DNA from 3 places in the Microbispora sp. CA-102843 genome. Region 3 is predicted to be linked to each of the others. Evidence: riboswitches for the same ligand, from Rfam matches in the RefSeq annotation. Region 3 holds a riboswitch; each other region holds the start of a gene.
The links. A riboswitch is a leader RNA that binds a small molecule or an ion and turns the genes downstream of it on or off. The one in region 3 is predicted to bind cobalamin.

Region 1 (9,960 bases), 5.1 Mb from region 3:
TGATCTCTTTCCCCGCCCGCTCTTGGAGTGCCCGAAGCTCCGCCTCCGTGCGCTCAGCGCGGCTCAGACACAGCGCGCCACCCCACACCTCGCGGATCGCGGATTCGCGGGCGGCCGCGTCGCCGGTGAACATCAGGTTCAGCACGAGCCGCTTGGGATCGTTGGCGTACCGCTCCACGTATCGGCGGTCTTTGGGATCGTAGTCATCGATCTCTTCCAGGTAGCTCTGGTCCAGCCAACTGCCCGCGTACCCGGGGATCGCCCGGGCCCTGGCGAGCGCCGCCTCCATCGCCCTGTCAGTGGCCTTCGCGGGGTCCACCGGGCGCCAGCCGCGCACAGGCTCCGGGCACGGTGTGGTGAAGCGGGATCGGTCGGGTGGAACGTCGCTGCGCTGGGCAGGGCGCGGGGGCTCGGTGAGCGTCAGACTCTTCCCGTCCCAGGTACCGACCACGTGGTATTCGCCCCAGCGCACGCCGTTCCGGGCGGAATGCTGCACCCTGTTCCAGTCCCACCCGATGATGTCAGGGCCGCCACACTGGGGCGGCAGGGACTCGGCGACGGAAGCGCAGAGTTGGGGGCCATGCTGTGGGTTGGACAGCACGGTCGGGTCGGCCTGGTATCGCGTCAAGGATGCGGTCGTGGTCGCGGCCGGGGCCGTCCCGCAGGCGGTGAGCGTCACGAGCACGGCGAGGAGCAAGGTGCCTCTCATGCACCTGAGACGGGCGAAAGCAATCAGTGGTTCACGGTGTTCCTGCCGGACGGGCGGCCCCTGCGACAACTGGCAAATCCCCCAGGGTCGCACTCCTTCTGCCTCCGGCGGGGGCGCCGGCGGGAGCGGATGCAGATCATGTACGGCCGGTCGGGTCAGTGAGGCCGCTGGTGGATGTAGAGCCCCCGCCGATTGTCCGGCAGGAGAACGCGCTGTTCGGGTACCGGCAGCTCGTAGCGGACCTCACGGAGATGATCTCCATGCTGGCGATCGGTGTTGTAAACGGAGGGGAACTTCCAGATCGATGTGAGGAAGTTGGTTTGCCCGCGTAGCAGATTGCGGCCGATGACGCCGAGCGTCTTCATTGCGCCGGTCACGCTCAGGTGCTTGCGGTTCATCACCGCCTGGGTCCTCACCAGCTCCCGATAGAACTCGCGTAAGGGAAGCGTCGTCGGAACCACCGCGTGCTGGATATCGAACAGGCGGTAGTCGCGCGAGGTGAGTTTCCGTGATTCGGTGTGCCAGATCTCCGTCCCGGGATACGGGGTCATGACGGTGAGGTTGACGATCTCGGGCACCGAAAGCGCCCACTGGCGTACGAGCTGGAACTGCTCGGCATCCCAGGCGGGGTCCACGATGAGGTTGATCGCAACGGTGAGTCCCATGTCACGGGCCAGTTCGAGAGCCTTTATGTTCTGGTCGGGACTGGTCCGCTTGCGGTACAGCTCGAGTCCCTGCTCATCCAGCGCCTCCATGCCGAGGAACATGTAGTTCAGCCCGAGGCGCCGCCATCGCCGGAACACCTCCGGGTGGCGTAGCAGCACGTCGGCACGTGTCTCCAGGTAGTACTCCTTCCTCACTTTCCGTTTCTCCAGTTCCGCGGCGATGGCGTCACCGTGCTCCGGCCGGATGAAGGCGACGTCGTCGACGATGAAGACTCCCGGTTCCCGGATCGAGGCCACCTCCTCCGCGGCCGCCTCCGGCGACAGCTTCCGGTAGCTCCGGCCATAGAAGGTCCAGGCGCTGCAGAAGGAGCAGTCCCAAGGGCAGCCGCGGGTGAACTCGACGGAGGCGGCCGGATCGAGCACTCCGATGAAGTACTTGTCGCGGCGCCGGGTCAGGTCCCGCGCCGGACGCGGCTCGTCCAGGCTGTCGAGCAGGAGCGGCGGTTTGCTGGAGACACCCTCGGCGGTCACGGCTCCTGGAACCTCGAGGAGCCCTCCGTCGGGGGCGGCTTCCAGCAGCAGCGGCGCTCCGACCTCGCCCTCCCCTCGCAGAATGGCGTCGAGAGCCCCGTCGGACTGGGCGATGACGTGCGGCGCGATGAACGAGACACTGTGCCCTCCCGCGAACACGAAACAGTGCGGGAACAGGCTTTTGACGCGCTGGGCCAGGTCGAGCACTTCCGGGACGTTAGGGAGGTAGTTCAGACCGAACCCGACGCATTCCGGTTCGAAGTCGATCAGTTCGCGATACAGGTCACGGTGTGAGAAGACCTGCAGGTCGAGCAGGCGCACCTGGTGACCCGCAGCGCGGAGGGCGGCCGCCACCCGTTCCAAACCCAAGGGTTCGAGCCTAAGGAAGATCTCCGTGTACATGAGGCCGCTGGGGTGGACCAATAGGGTGCGCATACACACTCCCATTCCGCTCGACCCGGCTCCGGCCGCGACGCTACACACATCTCATAACCCCCTGCTACCCAGCCGATTTACACCGTAATCAGGCCACATCAGGGGACTCGTGTGTAGCGGAATTCCGGGACTGGCGGCCGATAGCGGCGGAGAACTGCCGGGTAAGGCGGGGCAGCTTGCTGTCGCCGGCCCGCTGCCGCTTCGCGGCGGGTCGAGGCAGACGGGTTGATCAGGGAGGTGAGGCGTGCGCGTCCGCGCCCGGATTCCCGGCCTGATCACGCCCAGTATGGTCCTGACATGGCAGCCAGGATCGACCTCACCCTTGACTGTACGAACGCACAGCTCCTCGCCGAGTTCTGGAAGACCGCGCTCGGGTATATCGACGAGCCTCCGCCCGCTCCCTTCACAACCCGTGAGGAATGGCTCGCACAATTCGATCTGCCTGAGGACGACGCCGTGGAGGGCGGCGCGTGGCTCTGCGACCCGGACGGCGTCGGCCCCCGGCTCTCCATTCTCAAGGTCCCCGAGCCCAAAACGGCGAAGAACCGGCTTCATATCGACGTCCGAGTGCCGGGGCATGGCAACTCCCATGAGCGGTGGGAGCGGATCAAAGCGGAGTCCGAGCGGTTGGTGAAGGCCGGTGGGAACGTCCTGGAGGAGGTCGACGGGCATCACATCGTGATGGCCGACCCGGGGGGCAACGAGTTCTGCGTCGCCGCGGCATCGGTCAGCTGAAGATCTTTACGACGGCGCCGCACTACTGCAACGTGTAAGCGGGTAGCGGGAAGCGACGGCCAGTAGGAACGAGCACGACGCCCATGAGTCCGAAGACCTGCCGCTGCCCGCACGCGACCGCGTGCGGTGACGTCGACGGCCTCGAGGGCGGGCCCGGCGGGACCAGGCAGGCCGCCACGTCTGCTCATCGGTCGCGCCTTCGCGCTCCCGGGACCGCCGAGGTCTCTCGTGACTCGCGAAGGAGAGTTTCGTGACCGACACCCCCGCCACCTCGCTCGGCACCGTGTACGGATACCCGCGTCAGGGGCCGGACCGCGAGCTGAAGAGAGCGGTCGAAGGTTACTGGTCCGGCCGGGTGAGCGCCGATGAGCTGCGCGCGACCGCCGAGGGGCTGCGCCGCGACAACTGGCGGCAACTGACGGACGCGGGCCTCGACGAGGTTCCCTCCGGTGACTTCTCGCTGTACGACCACGTTCTGGACACCACTGTCATGGTCGGCGCCATCCCCGAGCGCCACCGTGCCGCCGTCGCGGCGAACCCGCTCGACGGCTACTTCGCCATGGCACGCGGCACCCAGGATGTCGCCCCGCTGGAGATGACCAAGTGGTTCGACACCAACTACCACTATCTGGTGCCGGAGCTGGGGCCTGACACCGTCTTCGCCGCCGACCCCGCCAAGCCCGTCGCCGAGCTGCTGGAAGCCCTCGCGCTCGGGCACGATCCGCGCCCCGTACTCGTCGGACCGGTGACCTATCTGCTGCTGGCCAAGCCCGCGCCCGGTGCCGATCCGGGGTTCGAGCCGCTCACGCTGCTCGACCGGCTGCTGCCCGTCTACGCCGACGTGCTCGCGGCGCTGAGAGCGGCGGGCGCCGAGTGGGTGCAGCTCGACGAGCCGGCCCTGGCTCAGGACCGGCCGCAGGCCGTCCTGGACGCGGTCGCCGCCGCCTACCGGCACCTCGGCTCGCTCAGCCACCGGCCGAAGATCCTCGTCGCCGGCTACTTCGACCGGCTCGGCGAGGCGCTGCCGGTGCTGGCGCAGGCGCCGATCGAGGGGCTCGGGCTCGACTTCACCGGCCCCGCCGCGGCCAATCTGGACGATCTCGCCAAGGTCGGCGGCGTGCCCGGCAAGCGCCTGGTCGCCGGTGTCGTGGACGGCCGCAACATCTGGATCAACGACCTGGAGAAGTCGCTGTCCACGCTGGCCACCCTCCTCGGTCTGGCCGGGCAGGTCGATGTCGCCGCCTCCTGCTCACTGCTGCACGTTCCGCTGGACGTCGCCGTCGAGACCGAGATCGACCCCGAGATCACCCCATGGCTCGCCTTCGCCCGGCAGAAGACCGCGGAGATCGTCACGCTCACCCGGGGTCTGACGCGGGGCACCCGCGCCATCGCCGCCGACCTCGCCGACAACCGGGCGGCGCTCGAGTCCCGGGCGACCTCCACCCTCACCCGCAACCCGGCCGTACGCGCCCGCGCGGCGGCCGTGACACCGCAGGACGTCCGGCGCGCCCAGCCGTACGCCGAACGGGCGCGGGCACAACGCGCCCGGCTGGAGCTGCCGCTGGTGCCGACCACCACCATCGGCTCCTTCCCGCAGACCGCCGAGCTGCGGACCGCCCGCGCCGACCTGCTGGCGGGGCGCATCGACCGGGACGCCTACGACGAGCGGATCGCGGCCGAGATCCGCGAGGTCCTCGCCTTCCAGGAGAAGGCCGGCCTGGACGTCCTGGTGCACGGGGAGCCCGAGCGCAACGACATGGTCCAGTACTTCGCCGAGCGGCTCGACGGGTACATCGCCACCCGGCACGGCTGGGTGCAGTCCTACGGCACGCGTTACGTCCGGCCGCCGATCCTGGCCGGGGACATCTCCCGCCCCGAGCCGATGACCCTGCGCTGGACCCGGTACGCCCAGTCGCAGACCAGCCGGCCGGTGAAGGGCATGCTCACCGGCCCTGTCACGATGCTGGCCTGGTCCTTCGTCCGCGACGACCAGCCGCTCGGCGACACCGCCCGCCAGGTGGCGCTGGCGCTGCGCGACGAGGTCGCCGACCTGGAGGCGGCCGGTGTCGCCGTGATCCAGGTGGACGAGCCCGCCCTGCGCGAGACGCTGCCGCTGCGGGCCGCGGAACGGCCCGCCTACCTGAGCTGGGCTACCGAGGCGTTCCGGCTGGCCACGGCAGGGGTACGGCCGGAGACGCAGATCCACACCCACATGTGCTACGCGGAGTTCGGTGAGATCCTCGCGGCGATCGAAGATCTCGACGCGGACGTGATCAGCCTGGAGGCCGCCCGCTCGCACATGCAGGTGGCCCATGAGCTGGCCGAGGCCGGGTATCCGCGCGAGGTCGGGCCAGGGGTCTACGACATCCACTCCCCCCGAGTGCCGGGGAGCGAGGAGCTGGTGTCCCTGCTGCGTACGGGCCTGGAGGCCATCCCGGCCGGTCGGTTGTGGGCCAACCCCGACTGCGGCCTGAAGACCCGCGGCTGGGCCGAGGTCCGCCGTTCGCTGGAGAACCTCGTCACGGCCGCTCGCGAGATCCGTGCCGAAGTGGCCGACCACCCGCGGGCCTGACACGTCCCCGGTCCGGCACGGCTGAACACCGTGCCGGACCGGGATCACCCGACTGCGGTTGCGCATGCGTCGTATGCGACCATGGTCGTGAAGGCGACGGCGGAACGAGGAAGCCGGTGTGAATCCGGCGCGGTCCCGCCACTGTGATCGGCGAGCGAACCCCGACGACGCCACTGCCCGCACGCGGGTGGGAAGGCAGGGGCGAGCTTCGACCCGAGAGCCAGGAGACTCACGCGGTCGCCTCCTCGATGAAATTGGGGCGGATCTCCCCAAGAGAGGACGGTGGTCGCCATGCCATGCAACCGGCGTGACGCCCTTCTCCCTGCCCGCGGCACGGCTACCGGCTTCCCGGGCGGCTGTTTCATGCCTGACGGTCGTGAAACCCGCCGCCGTGCCGGGCTCTCGTGGTGATCCGGCTCCTCGCTCGCCGCGTCACGCTGTCGAGGAACGGCGGTCGCGGCCCGTTCACAGGAGACCACCGATGGGTATCCCCCGCCCGATCGGCGGCGCGTTGCTCGCCGTCCTACCCGCGATCCTTCTCACCACGGCCGCCTGCGGTGGCACCGAACCATCCGCGTCGCCCGCCACGGGCGCGGCGACGGCCGACAGCCGCTGCGTCACCTCCTACGACGCGAACACGGACTACTTCCCGGTCAAGCAGACCCTGAGGCACGCCACCAACTTCACCCTGACGTACGCGAAGAACTACCAGGTCGTCACGGTCAAGCAGCCCGCCCCCAACGCCAAGCCGGAGACGTACGTGCTGGTGCGCTGCGGCACGCCCGCCCCCCAGTTGTCGGGCGAACTCGCGGGCGCGGTGACGATCGAGACACCCATCGAGTCGCTCTACTCCGCCTCGACCACGCACCTGCCGTTCATCACCGAACTGGGTGTGCTGGACCGGCTCAAGGGGGTCGCCTCGGCCGGCTACATCACCTCCCCGGAGGTGCTGGAGCGGGTGAAGTCCGGTGCGGTCACCGAGTACGCCTCCGGGCAGGAGGTCGACACCGAGAAGGTGATCGGCGCCAAGCCCGACGTGCTGATGACGCAGGGCACCGAGGACAAGGCGTACGGTCCCCTGCGCCAGGCCGGGATCAAGGTGGTCGCCAACGCCGAGTGGCTGGAGTCCACCGCGCTGGGGCGCGCCGAGTGGATCAGGCTGATGGCCGCGCTCACCGGCACCGAGGCCAGGGCGAACGAGGTGTTCGGGAAGATCGAGTCCGACTACACGGCGCTGGCGGCCAAGGCCAAGGCGGCCACGCCGGTCACCGTGCTGCCCGGCCAGATGTACCAGGGCCAGTGGTCGATGCCCAACGGCGGCAGCTACGTGGCCGGGCTGATCAAGGACGCCGGCGGGATCTACGCGTGGGCGGACGCCTCCGGCTCCGGCAGCACCACGCTGGACCTGGAGGCGGTGCTGGCCAAGGCCAAGGACGCGAAGGTCTGGCTGGCCCAGGTCAACGAGTGGAAGTCCCTGGCGGACGTGGAGAAGTCCGACGCCCGCTACGCCAAGTTCTCCGCCTTCGAGACGGGCGAGGTGTGGTCGGCCAACAAGACCATGGGCCCGGGCGGCGGCAACGACTACTGGGAGCGCGGCGTCGCCCGGCCCGATCTGATCCTCGGCGACCTGGTGGCGATCCTGCATCCCGACCTCGCCCCGGGCCACGAGTTCACCTTCTACCAGAAGATGACCAGTTGACCGCGGCGGCACTGACGGCTGTCCCGGCGGCGCACCGCCGCCGGGCGGTGGTCCTGTCGATCCTGGCGCTGGCGGTGCCGGTCGCGTTCGCGCTGGCCGTCACGCTCGGCTCCACCTCGATCCCCCTGTCCCGGGCGCTGCCCGCGCTGCTGCGCGACGGCTCGGCCGACCCCGCCGTACGCGAGATCATCTGGACGGTACGGCTTCCGCGTGCGATCACCGCCGCTCTGGCCGGAGCCGCCCTCGGCGCGGCCGGGGTGCAGATGCAGACGTTGTTCCGCAACCCGCTGGCCGAGCCGTACATCCTCGGGGTGAGTTCCGGGGCCAGCCTGGGCGTCTCATTGATCATCATCGGCTGGGGCGGAGTGGCGGGCGCGTTCACCGCGGGCGTGGCCGGGCTCGGCCGGGCCGGTGTCGTGGTCGCCGCCTCCGCCGGGGCGGCGGCGGTGCTCGCTCTCGTGCTCGCGCTGTCGCGGCGGGTGCGGTCGGTGGTCACACTGCTGATCGTCGGGGTGATGGTCGGCTCGGCCGCGACCTCGGTGATCACGGTGCTGCTGACCTACACCGACCCGCAGCGCGCCCAGCAGTTCATCAGTTGGAGCCTGGGCAGCTTCGCCGGGACCACGTGGGCCGATCTCGCGTTGTTCGGCCCGGTCTGCCTTGTCGCGCTGGCGGCGGCGCTGGCCGGGGTCAAGCCGCTCAACGCGCTGCTCCTCGGGGAGAGCTACGCCCGCACCATGGGGGTGCGGGTGCGGCTGACGCGCACGCTGACCCTGCTGGTCTCCTCGGTGCTGGCCGGAGCGGTGACCGCCTTCTGCGGGCCGGTCGCCTTCCTCGGCCTGGCCGTACCGCACGTGGCCCGGTTGACGCTGGGCACCGCCGACCATCGGCTGCTCATGCCCGGTGTGGCGCTGCTCGGTGCCGCGGTGGCGCTGCTGTGCTGCGTGGCCGCCCAGGTGCCGGGCGGCGGGGCAGTGCTTCCGCTCAACGCGGTGACCACCATCCTCGGCGCCCCCGTGGTGATCGCCGTACTGCTGCGCAGCCGCGCGGCCAGGACCGGACTGGCGGTGTGACCATGGACGATCGAGGTCTGCGCCTCGACGGCGTGTGCGCCGGATATCCCGCGCGACGCGGGCGCGCTCCACGACGCGTGCTGGACGGCTTGGAGGCGACCGCCGCGCCCGGCGAGCTCACGGTGCTGATCGGCCCGAACGGCACCGGCAAGTCCACCCTGCTGCGGACCATGGCCGGGCTGCAGCCCGCCCTGGACGGGCGGGTCCTCATCGACGGCGTCGCTGTGGAAGCGATACCGGCGGCGGAGCTGGCCCGGCGGCTCGCCGTCGTGCTGACCGAGCGGGACCTGCCCGCCCTGCTGACCGCCCGCGAGCTGGCCGGGCTGGGACGGCACCCGCACACCGGGTTCACCGGACGCCTGTCGGACTCGGACCGGGAAATCGTCACCTGGGCGCTGGAGGCGGTCCACGCCGCCCACCTGGCCGATCGTCCCGTCACGGAGCTGTCCGACGGTGAGCGCCAGCGGGTGCTGGTCGCGCGCGCCCTGGCGCAGGAGCCCGCGGCGATCCTGCTGGACGAGCCGACCGCGTTCCTGGACGTCACCTCCCGGGTGGCGCTGCTGGGCCTGCTGCGCCGCCTCGCCCGCGAGAGGGACCTCGCCGTCGTGGTGTCCACACACGATCTGGAGCTGGCGCTGCGGGTCGCCGACCGGATCTGGCTGCTCGCCTCCGGCGGTCTCCTGCAGACCGGGACACCGGAGGAACTGACCCTCGCGGGAGTGATCGGCGCCGCCTTCGATGGGGACGAGCTGTCCTTCGACCCCGCCTCCGGAGTGTTCGCGCTCCGGACGGGCAATGGAGGAAGAGTGCGGGTGACCGCCGACGGCATCCACGGCCCGCTGCTGGAGCGCGCGCTGTCCAGAGCGGGCTGGCGTACGTGCCGTAGCGGCGACGACACCTTCACCTGGTCTGCCGGTTCGGACGACGAGGCCGTCGAGCTGGCCGTACGGCACGCCGGCGACGGATACGTGGCGGCCTTCGACGGCGACGTCGTCGAGTTCGCCACGCTGCCCGAGCTGACCGCGTGGAGCCGCCGGACGGCGGACACGCTGGTGGAGACATCACCGGCGCTGCTGCCCGCCGCTCCGGCGGCCGTGTCCGGCGCGGCCGCCGACGTCTCCACCGTCGGCGGCTACTTCGCGCTCGAAATCGACCAGGTCGAGGACGGATGGCGGCCACTGGCCGACCTGTTCACCGATCCCGGCGTCCTTGCGGAAAGGATCACGGCCGTCGCCGGCCGCCTGGGCACCGCCGAGCGCAGGGTGGCCGCCTCGATCCTGTTCCAGGGGATCGCCGCCCGGCTGTGGTCGCCTCCGCTCGGCGCCGTGATCGCCCACGACCTGATCGTCGACCTGGATCCCCGGCGGGTCCACTGGCAGGCCGTGACCGGTGGACCGCTGCCGCTGCGCGCCGCCGGCCTGGACGGATGGCAGATCCGCGACCCGGCGCGGATCGCCGAGCACCTGCACCGCACCGTGGTGACCGAGCTGCTGGAACCGCTCGCCGCCGCGGTCCAGGGGGTTGTGAAGATCGCGCCGGGC
Region 2 (9,960 bases), 5.1 Mb from region 3:
TCGGGGGTGAACCGCGTGGTGGACAGGAGCGCGTCCGACCAGGTGCGGAAGTCGACACGGTCCTCGACGGGCACCCCCAGCAACTCGCAAATGACCGTGATCGGCAGCGGCAGCCCGAAGTCCTCGACGAGGTCGGCCGGGGCGCCCTTGGCCAGCATCGCGCCGACGAGACCGTCGGCGATCTCCTGGGTCCGTGGCCGCAGCAGCTCGATCCGCCGTACGGTGAACGCCTTCGACACCAGCCTGCGCAGCCTGCTGTGCTCGGGCGGGTCGAAGCTGAGGATGCTCCCGGAGCGGGACTGGTGGGGCCGCATCCGCGGCTCGTCGCGGCCGATCGCCGCGGCCCGGCTGAACCGCGCGTCGCCGAGCACGACCTTGACGTCCTCATAGCGGGTCGCGAGCCAGGCGGGCTCTCCGTAGGGCAGCCGGACCCGGCACAGCGGTTCCTCCTGCCGCAGGTCGGAGAACAGCGCGTCCACCTCCAGCCGGTCCGCCTGGCCGAAGGGGAAGGTCCGGGGTTCGGCAGTGGTCATGATGCCTCCAGAGCGGATCGTCGTTCACTACGAGCCCGGGTATCGCCACTTGATAGTCAACTATCACATGACTCGTGTAAAGAGATCAACGCAAGCGAGAGCAAAATCTCACTTGAGGAGAAACCGCGCCGGAAAGCCCGCCCTACCGGATGTCGGGGTCGCCGTCGTGGACGGTGGCGAGGTCCGCGAGCCCGGAGATGGTCAGGACGGGAGTCAGCAGCGGGTTGGCGATGAGGGTGATGTGGTCGGCATGGGCGAACAGGACGCTCAGGCCCGCGCTGTCGAGGTATTCGACGGAGGTCAGGTCGAGGACGACGGGCCCCGGGGTGCTCTCGAGAGCGGCCGCGAGGGCGTCGGTGTTGCTCATGTCGATCTCACCGGCCGCGGTCAGGAGAGCGGCGCCGTCCGGGCGAACCCCAGGAGTGAGGGTCAGGGGCGTGGTCATCAGGCGATCCTCATCTGCATGTCGACGGTGGTGCCGTACGGGCCGGGGGTGATGGTGACCTGCTGCATCATGGCGCGCATGAGCGCGACCCCGCGCCCGCGGTGGGCGTTCGCCTCGGGCTCGGGAGACTTCCAGCGGCCGGTGTCGGCGACGGTGAGACGCAGCTTGTCGACGGACGCCTCGGCCCGCAGGCGGACGATGTCGCCGGGGGTGTGACGGTGGCCGTGTTCGATGGCGTTCGCGCACGCCTCACCGGCGGCGACCAGGACGTTCTGCACGATCTGGGCCGGTAGGTCGCACTGGCCGAGCCAGCCGCGCAGCGCCTTGCGGACGGGCGCCAGCTGGGACGACTCGGCGGGGAAGGTCATCTCCAGCGGGGCCGGGTGCCGGTAGAGCAGCAGAGCGACGTCGTCGTCGTAGCCGTCGACGGGCGCCAGGCGGATCATCACCTCGGTAGCGAGGTCGTCGACGGCGACGTTCCGGCCGTCCTGCACGGCCTGGCTGGCCTGGTCGATGCCCGAGTACAGCGAACGGCGGCGGCGCTCGACCAGGCCGTCCGTGTACAGCATGAGCGTGGCGCGCGCGGGGATGATCGTCTCGCTCTCCGGACGGGTCGCGCCCGGGCGTACGGCCAGGGGAACGGAACGTCCGCCCTCGAGCAGGCCCGTACTGCCGTCGGGGTGGGCGAGGATCCCCGGCGGATGCCCGGCGCTGGAGTAGGACAGGCGCCCGGTTTCCGGGTCGAGGACGGCGCAGAAGACGGTGGTGCACCTGGCGCCGGGGACGCTGGCGGCGAACTGGTCCAGGGCCATGAGCACGCGGGCCGGGCTGTCGTCCTGCAGCAGCAGCGCGCGGCACGCGCTGCGCAGTTGTCCCATGACGGCGGCGGCCTCCACCCCGCGCCCGACGCAGTCGCCGACGACGATCCCGATGCGTCCCCCCGGCAGGGCGATCGTGTCGTACCAGTCGCCGCCGACCTCCAGGGGCCGGGTGGCGGGCTCGTAGCGTACGGCGAACCCTTCGGGAAGGTGGGCGGGGCCGAGGATGGCGCGCTGCAACGCGATGGCGGTCTCGCGTTGCTGGTCGATCTGGTGGGCGCGGACCAGTCCCTGAGCGAGACGCCCGGCCAGCAGCGACAGCAGCAGCTGGTCCTCGCTGGTGAAAGGCCGGTGGTCGCCCAGGTCCACCCACAGGGCCAGCTGGCCCTCGGGGTGCTCCAGCAGGATGCCGACCCCGTCGCGGTCGGCGGCCGGGGTGAGCAGCGGCCGCTGCAGCAGATCGGTGAGCATACGGCGGCGTTCGTCGGGCAGCCCGTGCCAGTCCACCGGCTCACCGGTGGCGGTCAGGGTCGGCTCGTCGCCGTGGTCGAAGACGGCGGCCAGCACGGACTGGGCGCGCCACAGGCTCTGCAGTTCCCGCAGGGCGCCGGTCAGCGCGTCGGAGAGGCTCGCGGCCTGGGACAGGCCGGTGCTCAGCGAGGCGAGGGCGCTCTCGCGCTGGATGGCGTAATGCTCGGCGGTGACGTCGCGGAAGGTGCCGACGACGACCCGGCGCCCGGTGTCGGGATCCTGCGCCTGGTTGAAGGTGACGCTGACCCACATCCGGTGCCCGTCACGATGGGTGACGGGGATGGTGTAGCTGCCCTGGCCCGGGCCGAGAAGGCCGCCGAAGGCGTCGGCGACCTGCTGGTGAGCCTCGGGATCGGCGGCGGCGTCCGGCCACCACGGGTGGATCGGCGTGTAGGGCAGGTTCTCGGGGCCGTAGCCGAGGATGTCGGTGAAGGCGCTGTTGATCTCGACGACGGCACCCTGCTCGTCGCAGACGAAGAACGCCTCCTGCAGCGAGTCCACCAGTGCGGTGCGCCAGCGCGCCTGGTGCTGGCGCAGCCGCGCCATGTCCATGTTCGCCCTCACCCGCGCGAGCAACTCCGCGGCGGCGAAGGGCTTGACCAGGTAGTCGTCGGCTCCGGCCTGCAGGCCCTCGATGGACGCCTCCTGGCCCGCCCTGGCCGACAGCAGCACCACGGGGACGGCGGCGGTGCGTGGATCGGACCGCAGCGCCGCGACCAGGGACAGGCCGTCCAGGCGGGGCATCATCACGTCGCTGACCACGAGGTCGGGCGCGTCCGCGCGGATGGCGTCCAGGGCCTCCATCCCGTCGCCCACGGTGCTGACGAGGTAGCCGGCGCTGTTGAGGAGACGGACGAGATACTCGCGCATGTCCGCGTTGTCGTCGGCCACCAGCACCCGCGCCGGGGCGGCGGAGCCCCCGGATCGGGCGGCCGAGCCGTCGTGGGACGGCATTCCCATGGTGTCCCGGGCGGGCTCGCCTGTGTCGTCCCCGGGCAGCCAGCGCAGCGCCTCTTCGACGTACGGGTCCGCGGTGGTGGAGGTGGCACCGGCACCGGCCGTCGTGATCGCCTCGGCGGGCAGGTGCGCGGAGCCGTACGGCATGCGGATGGTGAAGCGGGTGCCCTCGCCCTCGACGCTGTCGGCGGTGATGGTGCCACCGTGCAGGCCGACCAGCTCCTGCACGAGGGCCAGCCCGATGCCGCTTCCCTCATTGGACCGTGAGCGCGCGTTCTCGATGCGGTGGAACCGCTCGAACAGTCGCGGCACCTCCTCGGCCGGGATGCCGATGCCCGTGTCGGTGACGGTCACCACCGTGTGGGCGTCCTCCCTGCGCACGGCGACGCCGATCGAGCCCTCGAAGGTGAACTTCAGCGCGTTGCTGAGCAGGTTGAGCACCACCTTCTCCCACATGCCGCGGTCGATGTAGACCGGCTCGTCGTGGGGAGGGCAGTCGACCCGGAAGTCCAGCCCCGCCTTGTCGATGGCGGAGCGGAAGAGGCTGGCCAGCTCGGCGGTGACCGTGGCCAGGTCGACCGGCTCATAGCTGGCCTGCATCCGGCCGGCTTCGATGCGGGAGAAGTCCAGCAGGGTGTTGACCAGCTTGCCCAGCCGCAACCCGTTGCGGCGGATGACCTCAAGCTCCTCGCGCACCTGCGCGTCGGCGCCCTGCAGACGGCCGCGCAGTTCCTCCACCGGCCCCATGATCAGGGTCAGCGGCGTGCGGAACTCGTGGCTGATGTTGGAGAAGAAGACGGTCTTCGCACGGTCGAGCTCGGCCAGCTCCTCCGCCCGCCGCTGCTGGGCCTCGTAGCTGCGGGCGCTCGCGACGCCCGCCGCGACGTGCCCCGCGGCCAGCTCGATGAACCCGCGGTACGCCTCGTCCAGGGGACGGTACCGGTTTAGCGCGGCCACCAGGAACCCGTACGGCGCACTGCCCTGCTGGAGCAGCGGCACCACCAGCGCCTGCGTGGGCGGCTCCGGCCAGTCTCCGGCCGGGAGACCGGCGAACGGGGTGCCGTCGAGCGGCACGATCACCGACTCTCCCCGAGCCAGCGCCGCCGCGGGCCACACCGCGTCCGGGTCGTCGGCCGGCAGCCTGAGAGGGGCGGCCGGATGCCCGGCGGAAATCCCGGTGGCCCCTGCCAGCCGTGCGCCGCCGTCGTCCTGGAACAGGTAGGTCAACGTGAACGGAAGGTCATGCAGGTTGCGGCCGAGCTGACGGCAGGCGAAGGCCAGCATCTCCTGCTCGGTGCGGACCACGCTGGGATCGGAGCCGAGATCCCGCAGGGTCGTCATTCGCCGCTCGCCGATGACCCGCTCGGTCTCCTCGCTGACGACGCACAACATGCCGACCACGGTGCCGGAGTCGTCCCGAAGGGGGCTGTAGGAGAACGTGTGGTAGCTCTCCTCCGGGTAGCCGGCCCGTTCGAGGAACAGCAGCAGCGCCTCGTCCCAGGTCGCCTGCTCCGTGGCCAGCACGGTGTCGATCCGCGGGCCGATGTCGTCCCAGATCTCCGCCCAGACCTCGCTGGCGGGCCGGCCCAACGCCCACGGGTATTTCCGGCCCAGCGTGTCGCGGCGGTAGGCGGCGTTGCAGAAGAACGTCAGCTCCGGCCCCCACGCCATCCACATGGAGAACCGGGACGACAGCAGGATGCTCACCGCCGTCTGCAGGCTCTGCGGCCACTCCTCCGGCGGGCCGAGCGGGGTCGCCCGCCAATCCACCAGGGCCAGATCCCCGCCGACCTCGTCGTCGGCGGCGAACACGTCGGCTCCGGCCGCTGCCGGCGGCCCCTGCTCGGCGTCCTCACAGCGCGCCACTTGACACCCTTTCGTTCACGCCGAGCCCAGCCCACCCGCACCGGACTCCGTACCGTGCCGTTGCCACGCGTCGGGCCCGACCAGAGGTGTGGGGGAGGTCAGTGACACGTGCGCAGCAGGATACTCCCGCCCGGCGAACCCGGATGAACCGTACGGACATGCTTGTCCGGGCGGACTTCTGGCCCGTCAGCCGGCCGGGAGCGGCTGCGTGGGGGAGCCGGCTTCCTGGGTGGCGGCCCAGGAGGCGAGCAGGCGCAGGCCTTGCTCCGATGACGAGCCCGGTTCGGCGGTGTAGACGGTGAGGGTGAGGCCCGGAGTGGCGACCATCGCCAGACCTTCGTAGGCGAGGGTGAGGTCGCCGACGACGGGGTGGTGGAACCTCTTCACACCGGTGCCGTGGTGGCGGACGTTGTGGGCGCCCCACCGGGTGCGGAACGCGTCGCTGCGGGTGCACAGCTCGCCGACCAGGTCGTGGAGTTCCTTGTCGTGCGGGTCGCGGCCGGCCTCGGTGCGAAGAATGGCGACGGTCATGTCGGCGGCCAGGTCCCAGTCCAGGTAGAAGCGGCGGGAGGCCGGGTCGAGGAAGGTGTATCGGGCGAGGTTCTGCGGCCGCCGGCCGGTGGCGTACATGTCGCAGTAGAAGGCACGCGCGAGCCGGTTGGCGGCCAGCAGGTCCATCCGGCCGTTGCGGACGAACGCCGGCCCTGCGGTGACCGCGTCCAGGGTCCACTGCAGGCTCCGGTGCGGCGCCCACTGCCTGCCGGAGCGCTGCCGGGGCCGGGCGAGCGCGTCGAAGCCGTCGGCCGATTGCGCGAGGTTGAGCAGGTGGGCCCGCTCGGCGTCGTCGAGCCGCAGCGCGCGGGCGACGGCGTCGAGAACACCGGGGGACACGCCGGCGAGGTTGCCGCGTTCGAGTTTGGCGTAGTACTCGACGCTGACGTCGGCCAGCGCCGCGACCTCGCTCCTGCGCAGCCCGGGAACGCGGCGCCTGGCGCCGCCGGGCAGCCCGGCCCGCTCGGGAGTGATCTTTGCACGCCGCGAGACGAGGAACTCGCGGACTTCTTCCCGGTTGTCCACTCCTCGACGGTACGTTCCCGCGCCCGGTGGAAGGGATGTACTGCCGGTACACCCCTCACCAGGCACTCCCTGGGCGCGCGGGAAGCCGGTTACCTGGATGGCGTGGCACTTCCCTCCCGGCCGTGATCGCAGCGAGGAGGGGTGCCCCTACCCGGTCCGTCCGCGACGGACCCGTACGACTCAGCACATAAGGAGCAATCGAATGCGTGGTGTCGTGATGCACGCCCCCGGCGATGTCCGGGTGGAGCAGCGTGAGGACCCGAGGATCATCGCCCCGACCGACGCGGTCATCCGCCTGTCGGCGACCTGTGTCTGCGGTTCCGATCTGTGGCCGTACCGCGGGATCGAGGCCGTCGACGGCCCGTCCCCGGTGGGCCACGAGTACGCGGGCATCGTGGAGGAGGTCGGAAGCGAGGTGACGTCGGTCAGGCCCGGCCAGTTCGTGATCGGCTCGTTCTTCGCCTCGGACAACACCTGCGAGATCTGCCGGGCCGGCTACCAGTCCTCCTGTGTCCGGCGGGAACCGATTGGGCTGCTCGGCGCCCAGGCGGAGCGGCTGCGCGTCCCGCTCGCCGACGGCACGCTCGTCGCGACGCCGGAGGTCCCCGGCGACGACCTGATCCCGAGCTTCCTGGCCGCGTCCGACGTGCTCGGCACCGGCTGGTTCGGCGCGGTGGCCGCCCAGGCCGGCCCCGGCAAGACGGTGGCGGTCGTCGGCGACGGCGCCGTCGGCCTGCTCGCGGTGCTGGCGGCCAAGCAGCTCGGTGCGGAGCGGATCATCGCCATGAGCCGCCACGAGCCGCGGCAGAAGCTCGCCCTGGAGTTCGGGGCGACCGACATCGTCACCGAGCGCGGCGACGACGGCGTGGCGAGGATCAAGGAGCTGACCGGCGGGCTGGGCGCGCACTCGGTCGTCGAGGCGGTCGGCACCCAGGAGTCGATGCTGCAGGCCATCCGCTCCACCCGCCCGGGCGGGCACGTCGGTTACGTGGGAGTGGCCCACGGTGTCGTACTGGACGGCACGGAGCTGTTCTTCTCCCACGTCCACCTGCACGGCGGCCCGGCCCCGGTGCGCCAGTACCTGCCCGACCTGATCGACCTGATCTGGAACCGCAGGATCGACCCCGGCAAGGTCTTCGACCTCCACCTCCCGCTCGACCGGGCCGCGGACGCCTACAAGGCCATGGACGAGCGCCGCGCCGTCAAGGCCCTGCTGCGCGTGTGATCCCTACACCGATGAAGGAGAAGAAATGGAGATCGTGAAGCGGCCCCCGACCGGAAAGCTGCCCGCGCGGTGGTTCACCGGCGACGCCTGGGCGGACGTGATCTACCGGGGCGAGGAGCCGTCCCGGGCGCGGGCGAACATCGTCCGGTTCGCACCCGGCGCGCGCACCGCCTGGCACTCCCACGGCTTGGGGCAGACCCTCTACATCGTCGAGGGCGTCGCCCTGATCCAGTCTCGCGGCGGCGAGATCCTCCAGGCCCACCCCGGCGACGTGATCTGGACGCCTCCGGGTGAGGAGCACTGGCACGGCGCCGCACCCGACCGGTTCATGGTCCATCTGGCGCTGTGGGAGACCGACGACGTCTCCTGGCTCGACCACGTCACCGACGCCGAATACACCGGCCCGCGCGTCAGCGCCCGCCCCTGACCTCTGCGACCGTGTCCGGGTTCCGAGATCACAACCCGAGGGCAGCGGTGGCTCCGCCACTGGGCACACAAAGGGCGCGTAACCACTGTGACGCGACATGTTGGGTGTGACTTTTCTCAGCCCCCTATATATGGTGGTCGCTGCAGCTGGTTCGGCCGTCCATCCAGGACGGCCGAGGCAAGAGGGAACCCGGTGCGAGTCCGGGACTGCCCCGCAGCGGTGAGTGGGAACGACCGTTGTCACATGCACTGGATCCGGCCTACGGGCGATCCGGGAAGCGACAACCAGTAGGCAAAGCGGCGATATGGCCGCGCCGCCCACGAGTCCGAAGACCTGCCAGCGCGCCGTACACCGAGTGAATGGGTGTGCGGCCGGTCGGAGGCCGCGCGGGACGGCCGATGGCTCTGGCGCGCCGCTTTCGCATGCTCGCCGGAATGCCTCCTGCGCGCTGTCTCGGGCCTTGGGGACCGAGTTCGCGAGGAGAGAGCTGTGACGGTCACAGGGGTGTCACCGGACGGGGTGTCGTCGGTGGACGCCGAGCGGCAGGTTTCCATGCCGCGACGGGTGCAGATGCACGTACGCAAGCGCAACGGGGCGAGCGAGCCGGTCGACGTCAACAAGATCGTCCGAGCTGTGGAGCGCTGCGCGGACGATCTCGCCGACATCGATCCGCTTCGCGTGGCGACAAAGACGATCAGCGGCCTGTACGACGGGGCCACCACCGCCGAGCTTGATCGGCTGTCGATCCAGACCGCGGCGGAGATGATCGGCGAGGAGCCGCAGTACTCGCGGCTGGCCGCCAGGCTGCTGGCCGGGTACATCGACAAGGAGGTCCGAGGCCAGGGGGTGGCCTCCTTCAGCCAGGCGATCCGGCTCGGGCACGCGCAGGGGCTGATCGGCGACGCCACGGCCGACTTCGTGGCCGCGAACGCCCGCAAACTCGACGACGCGATCGACCTCAGGGGCGACCTCCGGTTCGAGTACTTCGGCCTGCGCACGGTGTACGACCGTTACCTGCTGCGCCATCCCTCCACCCGGCTGGTGCTGGAGACCCCGCAGTACTGGCTGCTGCGCGTGGCGTGCGGCCTGGCGACCACGCCGGCCGAGGCGATCGGCTTCTACCGGCTGATGTCGTCGCTGGCCTACCTCCCCAGTTCGCCGACCTTGTTCAACTCGGGGACGCGCCACACCCAGATGTCCTCCTGCTACCTGGTCGATTCCCCCCGCGACGAGCTGGGCTCGATCTATGAGCGGTACGCACAGGTGGCGCAGCTGTCGAAGTTCGCCGGAGGGATCGGCATCTCCTGGTCGCGGGTGCGTTCGCGGGGAGCGCTCATCCGGGGCACCAACGGGCACTCCAACGGCATCGTGCCGTGGCTGCGGACTCTCGACGCGTCGGTGGCCGCCGTCAACCAGGGCGGCCGCCGCAAGGGCGCCGCCTGCGTCTATCTGGAGACCTGGCACCCCGACATCGAGGAATTCCTCGAACTGCGTGACAACACCGGCGAGGACGCCCGCCGCACCCACAACCTCAACCTCGCCAACTGGATCCCGGACGAGTTCATGCGCCGGGTCGAAGCCGACGCGATGTGGTCGCTGTTCGACCCGAACGAGGTCCCGGAGCTGCCCGACCTGTGGGGAGAGGACTTCGACGCCGCCTACCGCGCCGCCGAGGCCGCCGGCCGGTACGTCCGTCAGGTCAAGGCCAGGGACCTGTACGGCAAGATGATGCGCACGCTGGCCCAGACCGGCAACGGCTGGATGGCCTTCAAGGACGCGTCCAACCGGCTGTGCAACCAGACCGCCGAGTCCGGCAACGTGGTGCACCTGTCCAACCTGTGCACGGAGATCATCGAGGTGTCCGGCGACACGGAGACCGCCGTGTGCAACCTCGGTTCGGTCAACCTCGCCGCGCACCTCGCCACGCACCCTGCCGGAAGCGAGATGGACTGGGAGCGGCTGCGCGCCACGGTGCGCACCGCGGTCACCTTCCTCGACCGCGTCATCGACATCAACTACTACCCGAGCCCGCAGGCCGCGGCCAGCAACCCCCGCTGGCGGCCGGTCGGCCTCGGCGTGAT
Region 3 (9,960 bases):
CGGCGGTTTCCTGGCCTGCGCCACCGACATGGAGCACTTCATCTCCACGGTCGTCTCCACGGCCGACCAGGTGGGGGCCAGGCTCGGCTCCCGCAAGAAGATCTCCGTCTCCTTCGACGAGTGGAACGTCTGGTACATGAGCCGCGTCCAGGCGGCGGCGCCTCGGCAGGACTGGCCGGTCGCGCCGCCGCTTTTGGAGGACCACTACCACCTCGCCGACGCCGTGGCGTTCGGCAGCCTGCTCATCACGCTGCTGCGGCACAGCGACCGGGTTGCGGCGGCCTGCCTGGCCCAGCTCGTGAACGTGATCGCGCCCATCATGACCGAGCCGGGCGGCCGGGCCTGGCGGCAGACGACCTTCCACCCGTTCGCGCAGGCGGCGCGGTACGCCAGGGGCGACGTCGTACGGGTCGAGCCCGTCTGCCCGTCGTACGAGACAGCTGAGTTCGCCGAGGTGCCGGTGCTCCACGCGGTCGCCACCCACGACGAGACGGACACGACGCTGTTCGTGGTGAACAGGTCGGCGCGCGAACCCGTGGAGCTGGAGCTTGACATGCGGGCGCTCGGTGCGGTTGGAGGCGCCGTGGGGATCGCCGAGGCGACCACGCTCACGCACGAGGACGTCTACGCCCGCAACACCGCCGACGACCCCGCGCGGGTGGCGCCCCGCCCCAACACGAGCCACCGGAGCGATCCACTCCGGATCGTGCTGCCGCCGGTCTCCTGGAACGTGATCACGCTGTCGAGGCACTGACCGCCGCGCCGCCACGCCGCGCGTTCACCTGCCGCTCCACGTGGGGGCGTCGTCCTCCTTCCACCGCAGTTCGTCCACGACGTCGACGACTCCGCTGACCCGGCGCGTCATCCGTACGGCGATCCGCGCGGCGCTGTGCCGGTCCAGCTGGCCGGTGAGTGTCACCACGCCCTGATGGACGTGGACGCACACCTTGGAGGTGTCGGCCCACAGGCTCCGGCCGAGGATCTCCACGCGCACCTCGCGCTCGATCTCGCCGTCGGCGCGTACGAACGTCTTGAGCAGGTCGTGGCGGCTGACGACCCCCCGCAGCCGGCCCTCGACGTCCACGACGGGCAGCCGCTTGACCCCGTGCTCGTCCATCAGGCGGGCCGCGGCGACCGTGGTCGTGCCGGCGGTGACGGTGACGGCGGGGGAGGTCATCAGGTCGGCGGCCGTCTCACCGGCCGCCTTGGTGCGCGCCCCGCCCTCCAGGCCGAGGCGGGCGCGCAGCCGCGCGCGCAGCGGCGGCCGGTAGCCCTCGCGGTAGTACTGCTCCCTGAACTCCTCCTTGTGCAGCAGGTCGGCCTCGGACACGACGCCGAGCACGCGGCCGTCGCCGTCCACGACGGGAACGGCGCCCACGGCGCGGGCGATCAGCATTTCGGCGATGTCCCTGAACGGCGTGCCGGCGTGGACGGACGCGACGTCCGTGGTCATGATGTCCTGCACCTTCATGTGCATGGCGGCCTCCCTTCCGGTCGCGGGGGCCCGCTTCTCTGTCGGGGGAGCGGCCCGAGACTTCCATCCCATCCCCGGGCCGGGCCCGTCGGCAGGGCCGAAGGTCCCGCCGCCGATCCGTCCTCCCACGCCGGGCCCGGGCGCGCCGGGCGGCCGGAAGTCCCGGTGCTAAAGGACTTTGGTCTGCTGCGCCGTGGGCAGCGGACACGGTGCGATGGTGGCCCGGGAGCACCAACCCCCGCGCGTCCGCGAACCGCTTGGCACAGGAGGAGAAGTACATGGCCGGACAGATCGTCGTCGCCGTCGACGGATCGAAGCCAGCGACGGCGGCGCTGGAGTGGGCGGCGGACGACGCGCGGCGCCGGGGAGCCGCCCTGAGGATCGTCCACGTGCGTGAGCCGTGGGCGCACGAGTACCCGTTCCACGCCGTCGAGGGCTTCGCCCAGTCCTACAGCGAGTTCTGCGAGGGCGTGCTCGCGGCGGCAGCCGCCCGCGCCCGCGAGATCGCCCCCGGCCTGGAGGTGACCACGGAGCTCGCCGAGGGGACGGTCGTCGAGACCCTGCGCGCCGGGTCGGCCGGCGCCGACGCCCTCGTGGTCGGCAGCCGGGGGATGGGCGGTTTCTCCGGCCTGGTCCTCGGGTCCGTCGGCCTCGGCCTGGCCGGTCACGCGGAGGTCCCGGTCGTGGTGGTGCGCAAACCGCACCGGGACGAGTACCACGAGGTCGTCGTCGGCTTCGACGGGTCACCCCATTCGGAGGCGGCCCTGGAGTTCGCCTTCGAGGAGGCCCGGGCGCGGCGCGGGCGGGTGCACGTGGTGTACGCCTGGGAGATGCCGATGTTCTCGTCCTTCGCGGTCGGCTACGGAACGGCGCTCGAGGAGATATTCGACAACGAGTGCCGGGCGGCGCGGCTGCGGCTCGCGCAGTGGCGCGACAAGCATCCGGACGTCCCGCTCGTCGAGTCGGCGGTCTGCGGCCACCCGGTCCCGGCGCTGGCCGACGCCTCGCTCGTCGCCGACCTCGTGGTCGTCGGGTCCCGGGGACTGGGCGGCGTGCGCGGCGCGCTGATCGGCTCGGTCAGCCATGCCGTGCTACACCGCGCTCACTGCCCCGTCGCGGTCGTACGGCCAGGCGGGGGCGAGCGCTGAGGGTCCGCATGTGACCGCGAAGTCAAGGGCGCCCCCGGTTCAGCGTGGCGACCGTCTCGATTGCATAACCCATTCCTGCATTTATCGGGCAAAACAGTGTCGAATCTACAACGTAAAGGCGTCTGGAGTTGCGGGCTTTGCCTGTAACTCCAGCTAATCGTCTCCGGTAGTTGCTCCAGCTAGTCAGGCGATGGAAGGATTGGTACAGGCATTCGAATTGATTGATGGAGGTGTGATGGATCTGTTCAACTTGGATCCTGGCCACCATCAGCATTCGAATGTTGCTGATGACTGCTGGTGGGATCGGTTGATCGCCGATTCGCCGTTGTGGTCGTCGGAGGGCTCGCTCGCTCGTGACGATTGCCCTGATGGATTCGCAAACGGCATGGTGGCAAGCGACGCGGCCCGGGACGACGCAGCCGACGGCACCACCGGCGGCAAGGCCGCCGGCGACCAGGCCAGAAGTGGTGGTGTCGGCAGTGCCGGTTCCGATCGCGTCCGCGCCGCCGGTGCCGGGAATGCCGGTGGTGGTGCCGGTCGGGACAGAGGCCGCTCGTCGTGGGTGTTGGTGGGTTCTGTTCGTGAGTCGGCGCAGGCGTTGGCGCTGACGCCGCTTCCTGATGATGTGGACGTCTGCCTGGCCGAGGCTGAGGACCTGATGTTCGCGCGGGATCGGATCACGTGCGCGTTGGCGGACCGGGTGGGGCGGGTGCATCGTGCGGGGCAGGCCAGGCAGCATGGGCATGCCTCGACCCGCAGTTGGTTGCGTACCGCCGGGGGGATGAGCGTGCCCGGTGCGGGCCGTCTGCTGACCTTGGCTGTGGAGTTGGCGCGCCTGCCGCGGGTGCGGGAGAGGTTCGCCGCCGGTGGCTTGGCGGCGGGGGTGGTGGAGGCGATCTGTACCGCCACCGCGCAGTTGAGCGACGAGCAGGCCGGGCTGGCTGAGCCGATTTTGCTGGAGCTGGCGGGTAAGGCGGGGGCGGCGGAGGTGGCCAAGGCCGGCCGCTACCTCCGCGCGGTGCTGAACCCTGATGGGGAGGACCGTGATGAGCAGGCCGATTACGCGCGGCGTTTCCTGCGGGTCCGCCCGACCGGGGGCGGTGGGCTGGAAGGGGAGTTCTATCTGCCGCGTGAGGCCGCCGCCCGGTTGCGCACGTTGTTGGACGCCTATGCCAAGCCGAAGGCTGAGGGGGATGACCGGCCGCTGCGGGTGCGTAACGCGGATGCGTTCATTGCGTTCCTGGAGGAGAAGATCGCCACTGAGCTCCTGGTGTTGGTCAACGCCGAGTCCCTCCCTGCCGACCCCGTCACCGACCAGCCTGCCGACGCGAACGGCACCAAGGACACCGGCGCCCCCAGCGACGCCAGAAGCGCCGACGACCCCGGCGCGATGGGCGACACCGGAAGCGCCGAAGACACCGACCCCGGCGACGCCGACAACACCAGCGCCCCCGGCGAGATGGGCGCCACTGGCGACGCCTCGGCCGACACCGAGGTAGATGCCGGTTCAGATGCAGCCGCGGACGCTGCCGAGAGCGCCGACCGTGCCAGCACCGGCCCCCGCGCCGAGGAGCCTCGCGACCCCGAAGCCGGTGAGCACGGGGCTCGCGAGCAGCGGGCCAGCGAGCATGGGACCCGTCAGCGCGGGGCCTGTGAGCGTGAGCGGCGCGACACCGCGAGCAGCGTCTCTGCCGAGGGCGGCGACACCGTGCCCGCAGAGGGCGAGGACTGCGACCGCGCCTCGGCCAGCACTGGAGCAACGCCCGCCGGGCACGCTTCAGCATGGCTGGCGCGCGGCGGCAGCGGGCATCCGCACACAGCACAAGCACACACAGCGCATACGCACGCAGCGCAGCCGGATCCTCCTCCCGAGGGCCCACCTGGACATCACGCCCACGCCGGGCATCAGCCTGCGGGGGACTGCCGGCATGGGCAGGGCACGTGCGAGGACCACGGCGAGGTGAGCTGTGGGCAGCGCCGCCATGAGCCGGACCGCCATGAGCCGGACCGCGATGAGCAGGGCGGTGATGAGCAGGGCGGCGATGAGCAGGGCCGGGCTCAGCAGGACGCGGCGGATGGCCAGGGCGCGTGCGGGTGCGGCGGTAGAGCGCGGTGCTCGTGCGGAGCGCCGGGGACACCGGGAACAGCGCCAGGGACGATGCCAGGAGCGCTGCCCGGGGCGGCGCCGGGGTTGTTGCTGGCGACCGGGCAGATGCTGCCGGTCTCCGGCGTGCACCGACTGGCCCGCACCTCCACCCTGGTGCGCCTGGTGATGGACGCCGACGGGCAGGTGCTCGACATGGGCCGCAAGGTCCGCCTGGCCACCCCCGCCCAACGACGGGCCGTCTTCGCCCGCTACGCCACCTGCTGGATCGACGGCTGCCCACTCACCGCCACCAAGTGCCAGATCGACCACGCCGACAACTGGAGCACCGGCGGCCTGACCGACCTGAAGCTACTCGGACCCGCCTGCCAGTTCCACAACCGCGACCGCTACCGCCACCCCGACCGCTACACCCGCCACAAGACCGGCACCGACCGCTGGGCCTTCACCTACCACAACCCCATCAGAGCCCGGGGGTTGAAATCTACGATGTAAAGGAGCTCGCAGGGTTTGTCATCGCTCGACCGCATCCAGCACGGGCTTGATGTCGAGCACAGGAGTGCCATCGATGGCCTCAATTGGATGTACGCGCAGGCCCCGCACCGGGTCGGCCTCCAGGACCGTGACCCGGTGCAGGCCGATCGGGTTGGGACGGTCCGGGGAGCGGGTGGCGAATACGCCGGTCAACGGGTTGCTCATCTCCCCCCGCGGGTGCACCCGCAGGGTTTCGCGGTCGGCCTCGTGGAACCAGGTGAGGACCAGCACCTCGTCGCCCGCGGTCATCCCGTCGAGCGCCTCCGCGACGGCCGTCTCGATCTCCAGCCACGCGTCCGGCGCCCCCTCGCGCCCCTGCCGCGGAGCCTCGGTGCGATCGGTCAGGATGGACCGCACGACGCCGACGGGCCGCACAGTGAACGTCGCCTGCTCACTCATGATCCTTCTCCTTCCGGGCGATTGGATCACCACGATGTCATCCGGCGCCGACATCTATGGCCCGTTCTGCGGGAATGCCCACGAAATGGACGTCGAGGCGGGCACGTACGAGTTGGGGCCGAGGTCGGGCCGGCTCCTGGTCCTCACCGGCCGCACCGGGCTGGGCGCCAAGGCCGGGCACGATCTGACGATCGAGGTCACCCGGTGGCGGGGCGAGGCGGTGGTGACGCCGGACGACCCCGCGGGCTGCCGGGTGACGGTGGAGGCCGAGGTGGCCTCGATGCGGGTCCGGGAGGGCACGGGCGGGGTCAAGCCGCTCACCGACTCCGACCGCGTCGAGATCGAGAAGAACATGCGCGACAAGGTCCTCAAGGCGGATCAGCACCCGCTGGTCACGTTCCGGTCGACCCGGGTCGAGGGCGACCCCGAGGCGTTCCGCGTCGAGGGCGACCTGACGATCGCGGACGTCACCCGGCCGGTCACGGTGGACGGCGCGCTCGCGGACGGGCGGGCGCGCGGACGGGCGACCGTCGTGCAGTCCGAGTGGGGCATCCGTCCCTACTCCGCGTTCTTCGGTGCGCTCAAGCTGCGTGACGAGGTCGAGGTCATCTTCGACGTACGGGTGGGGGAGGGGCGGGGCTGACATGTGCGTCGCGTCGGGCACCATGGATGCGTGACTGTGGTGCGCGACGCGGGGACCGCCGAGCGGTGGGGCATGCTGGCCGATCTCGTGGCCGACGGCGAGGTGGTGATCCTCAGCGGGGCCGGCCTGTCGACCGAGTCCGGGATCCCGGACTACCGCGGGGAGACCGGCCGCAGGCGCAAAGCAGAGCCGATGACCTACCACACCTTCGTGAGCAGCGTCGCCGCCCGCAGGCGCTACTGGGCGCGCAGCCACCTGGGGTGGCGTCACATCGTGGACGCCGCGCCCAACGCCGGGCACCGCGCGGTCGCCGAACTGCAGCGTCGCGGCCTGGTGGCCGGGATCATCACCCAGAACGTGGACGGCCTGCACCAGGGGGCGGGCGCGCACGGGGTCGTCGAACTGCACGGCAGCCTGCACCGGGTGCGCTGCCTGGCCTGTGGCCTCCGCACCTCGCGGCACGCGCTCGACCGGCGGCTGCGCACGGCCAACCCCGGCTGGCAGGCCCGCTCGGTGATGATCAACCCGGACGGCGACGCCGTCCTGGCCGCCGACGAGATCGAGACGTTCCGCACGGTGGACTGCGAGGGCTGCGGCGGCGTGCTCAAGCCCGACGTGGTGTTCTTCGGCGAGAACGTGCCGCCGTCACGGGTCGAGGAGTGCTACGCGCTGACCGAGCGGGCCGGGCTGTTGCTCGTCCTGGGATCCTCGTTGACCGTCATGTCTGGATACCGGTTCGTCCGGCGCGCCGCCGCCCACGCGATCCCCGTCGCGATCATCAACCAGGGGCCGACCCGGGGCGACGGTGAGGCGCTGATGACCTTCGACGCCCCGCTCGGCCCGGCCCTCACCACTCTCCTGGAGGCCCTCCGCTGTTAGCCGAGGAACCTCGGGCACATGAGATCGAGGGGAGTCAGGCTGTTCCGGCCGGATGCAGTCGCGCCTCGGTGCGAACACCCTGGCGCAGGGAACGCTCGGTGAGGCCGCCGAACAGCAGTCCGATTGCGGCCCACAGGACGAACTGGACGCCGAACGACGACACCCTGAACCACCAGAGGGTGTCGGCGGGGAAGTCGCCGGGGATCTCGTTGATCTGGGGCAGCAAGGCGTACGAGACGCCTACGAGGACGGCGTAGACGACGATGCCCGCGAGGGTCGCGTTCCAGCCGCCCAACCGGGGCGACAGGGCGCGGGCCGCGTACGTCGCGACCGCGGCGGCCAGCAGCGCGATCAGGATCATCGTGAAGTACAGCGTGGTCCGGCGACCGATGGTGTCGGGGTTGCCGACGGCCGGGGGATTGGGCGGGTACTTCAGGATGGGGGTCACGTACACGATGACGAACCCGGCGGCCGCGACGACGAGGGCCGTGGCGCGGGCGCCGAGGGCGCCGAGGCGGCCGTGGGCGAAGGCGTACGCGATGGAGAAGAAGCCGCCGAGTGCGGCGCCGTAGATGAGCAGGGCGGTCAAGAGGCCGATGGTCTCCTGGACGGTCCGGCTGACGAGTTCGGGCTCGGCTGCCTCCCCGGCCGCGGCGGCCTTGGCCTCCTCGAGGGAGATGGCAGCGGCGACCTGGGGTTCGCCGGCGAACCAGGCCACGACGTACGCGAGCAGCGCGGCCACGAGGCCGACGAGCATGCCGCGCACCAGCAGGGAGCGCATGGTGGGCATCGGGCGGGCCTCAGTGGCAGGGGAAGCCGAGGAGGTGGCGGCCGTCGTGCACGAACTCGTGCACGGTGTGCCCGCTGATGAGGTGGGTGGCGCCCTGCTCAGCGCCGACGAAGTAGACCAGGATGAGCCCGACCACGGCGGCGAAGATCGCCCAAGGAAGGATCTCGCGTACGGGGATGGTGACCGGCAGGGGCCGGGAAACGGGAATGGCCGGCTGAGCCATGTGACTTTCTCCTCACGGGGTCGCTCGCCCCGGTGATGGAGGACAACGGGTCAGTGTCCTGACTCCCGGGTCATCGTGTCACCCGACCTTCCAGCCGTCTCGGCCGTGGTCACAAGCGGGGACACTCCCCGGTCACAGTGGCGGGACCGTCCTGGAATCGCACCAGGTTCCTGCACACCGTCGCCTCTGTCTGCTTTTGTCCTCTAGAGCGTGCACCGTCTGCATAAGTACGTCAAGCCGTGGTCCATACTCGTGACCTATGAAGCGAGTCCTCATCATCGGCATCGGCGCCGGGGACCCAGCCCACCTCACCTTCCAGGCCGCCGCGGCGATCGCGTCGGCGGACGTGTTCTTCCTGCTCGACAAGGGCGCAGAGAAGGACGGTCTGGTGCGGCTGCGGCGCGAGCTGGTCGCGGCCCACGCGCGGGAGCCGTACCGGATGGTGGAGGCACGCGACCCGGAACGTGACCGGACGAGCGGCGCCTACGTGGAGGCGGTGGCCGACTGGCGGGCCCGCCGGGCCGACGTCTACGCGCGGCTCATCGCCGACGAGGTGCCCGAGGACGGCATCGGCGCGTTCCTCGTCTGGGGCGACCCCGCCCTGTACGACAGCACGATCGCCATCGTCGAGGACGTCCTGGCCAGGGGCGGGGAGCCGTTCGACTATGAGGTGATCCCGGGGATCAGCAGCGTGTCGGCGCTGGCCGCGCGGCACCGTGTCAGCCTGACCAGGGTCGCCAAGCCGCTGCACATCACGACCGGCCGCCGCCTGCCCGCGGACGTCGAGGCCGCCGACGACATCGTGGTGATGCTCGACGCGGGATGCGCGTTCGCCGACCTGCCGGAGGCCGCCGACGCGGACGTCTACTGGGGCGCGTACGTCGGGACCGAGGACGAGATCCTCCTCGCCGGGCCGGTGCGCGAGGTCGCCGGCGAGATCCGGCGGCTCAGGGCGGAGGCGCGCGAGGCGCACGGCTGGGTCATGGACACCTACCTGCTCAGGAAGCCCGCTCGATGAAGCCTGTGTCGGTCGTCGGGATCGGCGCGGACGGCTGGGCCGGTCTCACCGACGCGGCGCGCGCCGAGCTGATCGCGGCGGACGTCGTGGTCGGGTCGGCCAGGCAGCTCGCGCTGCTGCCCGCGTCGGTGGCCCCCGAGCGGGTGCCGTACCCGTCGCCGCTGGTCGCGGGGTTGCCGGGGCTGCTCGACGCGCACGCGCGACGCGCGGTCGTGGTGCTGGCGAGCGGCGATCCCATGTTCTTCGGGGTCGGCGCGACGCTGGCCCGGCTGCTCGGACCCGAGCGGCTGCGCGTGCTGCCGCACGTGTCGTCGGTGACGCTGGCCTGTGCGCGGCTCGGCTGGCCCGCCGAGGGCGTCGAGACCGTCAGCCTGGTCGGGCGTCCGCTCGCCGCGCTGACCGCCGCGCTCGCGCCTGGCCGCCGCGTCCTCGTCCTCAGCGCGGACGCGGGCACGCCCGCGCAGGTCGCCGCCTTGCTGACCGAGCGGGGGTACGGGGCGAGCCACCTCACCGTCCTCGGCGATCTCGGCGCGGCGACCGAGTCGCGCCATGACGGCACGGCCGCCGGTTGGCCGGGCGCCGAGCCGATGCCGGCGCTGAACATCGTGGCAGTGAGCTGTGCCGACGTCCCGGACACCGAGCCACTGGGGTGGGGTTCCGGGCTTCCGGACAACGCGTACGAGTCGGACGGGCAGCTGACCAAGCAGGAGGTGCGCGCGGTCACCCTGGCCAAGCTGGCGCCCCTGCC

Region 1: linked by a shared signal. The riboswitch ahead of ACQEVJ_RS45325 (ABC transporter substrate-binding protein) and the one ahead of ACQEVJ_RS21085 (CbtB domain-containing protein) in region 3 are both predicted to bind cobalamin.
Region 2: linked by a shared signal. The riboswitch ahead of ACQEVJ_RS45300 (ribonucleoside-diphosphate reductase subunit alpha) and the one ahead of ACQEVJ_RS21085 (CbtB domain-containing protein) in region 3 are both predicted to bind cobalamin.

Annotation. Positions count from the first base shown of each region.
Region 1 covers NZ_JBNJNF010000001.1:9,693,994-9,703,953, reverse strand. Annotated here, with positions in the region: gene ACQEVJ_RS45345 (hypothetical protein) at 1-697, opposite strand, end outside; gene hpnR (hopanoid C-3 methylase HpnR) at 865-2,340, opposite strand; gene ACQEVJ_RS45335 (VOC family protein) at 2,638-3,075, shown strand; gene metE (5-methyltetrahydropteroyltriglutamate--homocysteine S-methyltransferase) at 3,326-5,647, shown strand; cobalamin riboswitch at 5,713-5,897, shown strand; gene ACQEVJ_RS45325 (ABC transporter substrate-binding protein) at 6,129-7,346, shown strand; gene ACQEVJ_RS45320 (iron chelate uptake ABC transporter family permease subunit) at 7,343-8,419, shown strand; gene ACQEVJ_RS45315 (ATP-binding cassette domain-containing protein) at 8,422-9,960, shown strand, end outside.
Region 2 covers NZ_JBNJNF010000001.1:9,681,163-9,691,122, forward strand. Annotated here, with positions in the region: gene ACQEVJ_RS45270 (cytochrome P450) at 1-533, opposite strand, end outside; gene ACQEVJ_RS45275 (STAS domain-containing protein) at 676-978, opposite strand; gene ACQEVJ_RS45280 (SpoIIE family protein phosphatase) at 978-5,150, opposite strand; gene ACQEVJ_RS45285 (helix-turn-helix transcriptional regulator) at 5,337-6,227, opposite strand; gene ACQEVJ_RS45290 (zinc-dependent alcohol dehydrogenase family protein) at 6,430-7,452, shown strand; gene ACQEVJ_RS45295 ((R)-mandelonitrile lyase) at 7,478-7,879, shown strand; cobalamin riboswitch at 8,009-8,234, shown strand; gene ACQEVJ_RS45300 (ribonucleoside-diphosphate reductase subunit alpha) at 8,369-9,960, shown strand, end outside.
Region 3 covers NZ_JBNJNF010000001.1:4,553,900-4,563,859, forward strand. Annotated here, with positions in the region: gene ACQEVJ_RS21045 (alpha-N-arabinofuranosidase) at 1-754, shown strand, start outside; gene ACQEVJ_RS21050 (CBS domain-containing protein) at 779-1,477, opposite strand; gene ACQEVJ_RS21055 (universal stress protein) at 1,753-2,622, shown strand; gene ACQEVJ_RS21060 (DUF222 domain-containing protein) at 2,858-5,221, shown strand; gene tsaA (tRNA (N6-threonylcarbamoyladenosine(37)-N6)-methyltransferase TrmO) at 5,240-5,659, opposite strand; gene ACQEVJ_RS21070 (YceI family protein) at 5,745-6,302, shown strand; gene ACQEVJ_RS21075 (NAD-dependent protein deacetylase) at 6,375-7,181, shown strand; gene ACQEVJ_RS21080 (CbtA family protein) at 7,216-7,971, opposite strand; gene ACQEVJ_RS21085 (CbtB domain-containing protein) at 7,982-8,194, opposite strand; cobalamin riboswitch at 8,226-8,406, opposite strand; gene cobF (precorrin-6A synthase (deacetylating)) at 8,454-9,212, shown strand; gene cbiE (precorrin-6y C5,15-methyltransferase (decarboxylating) subunit CbiE) at 9,209-9,960, shown strand, end outside.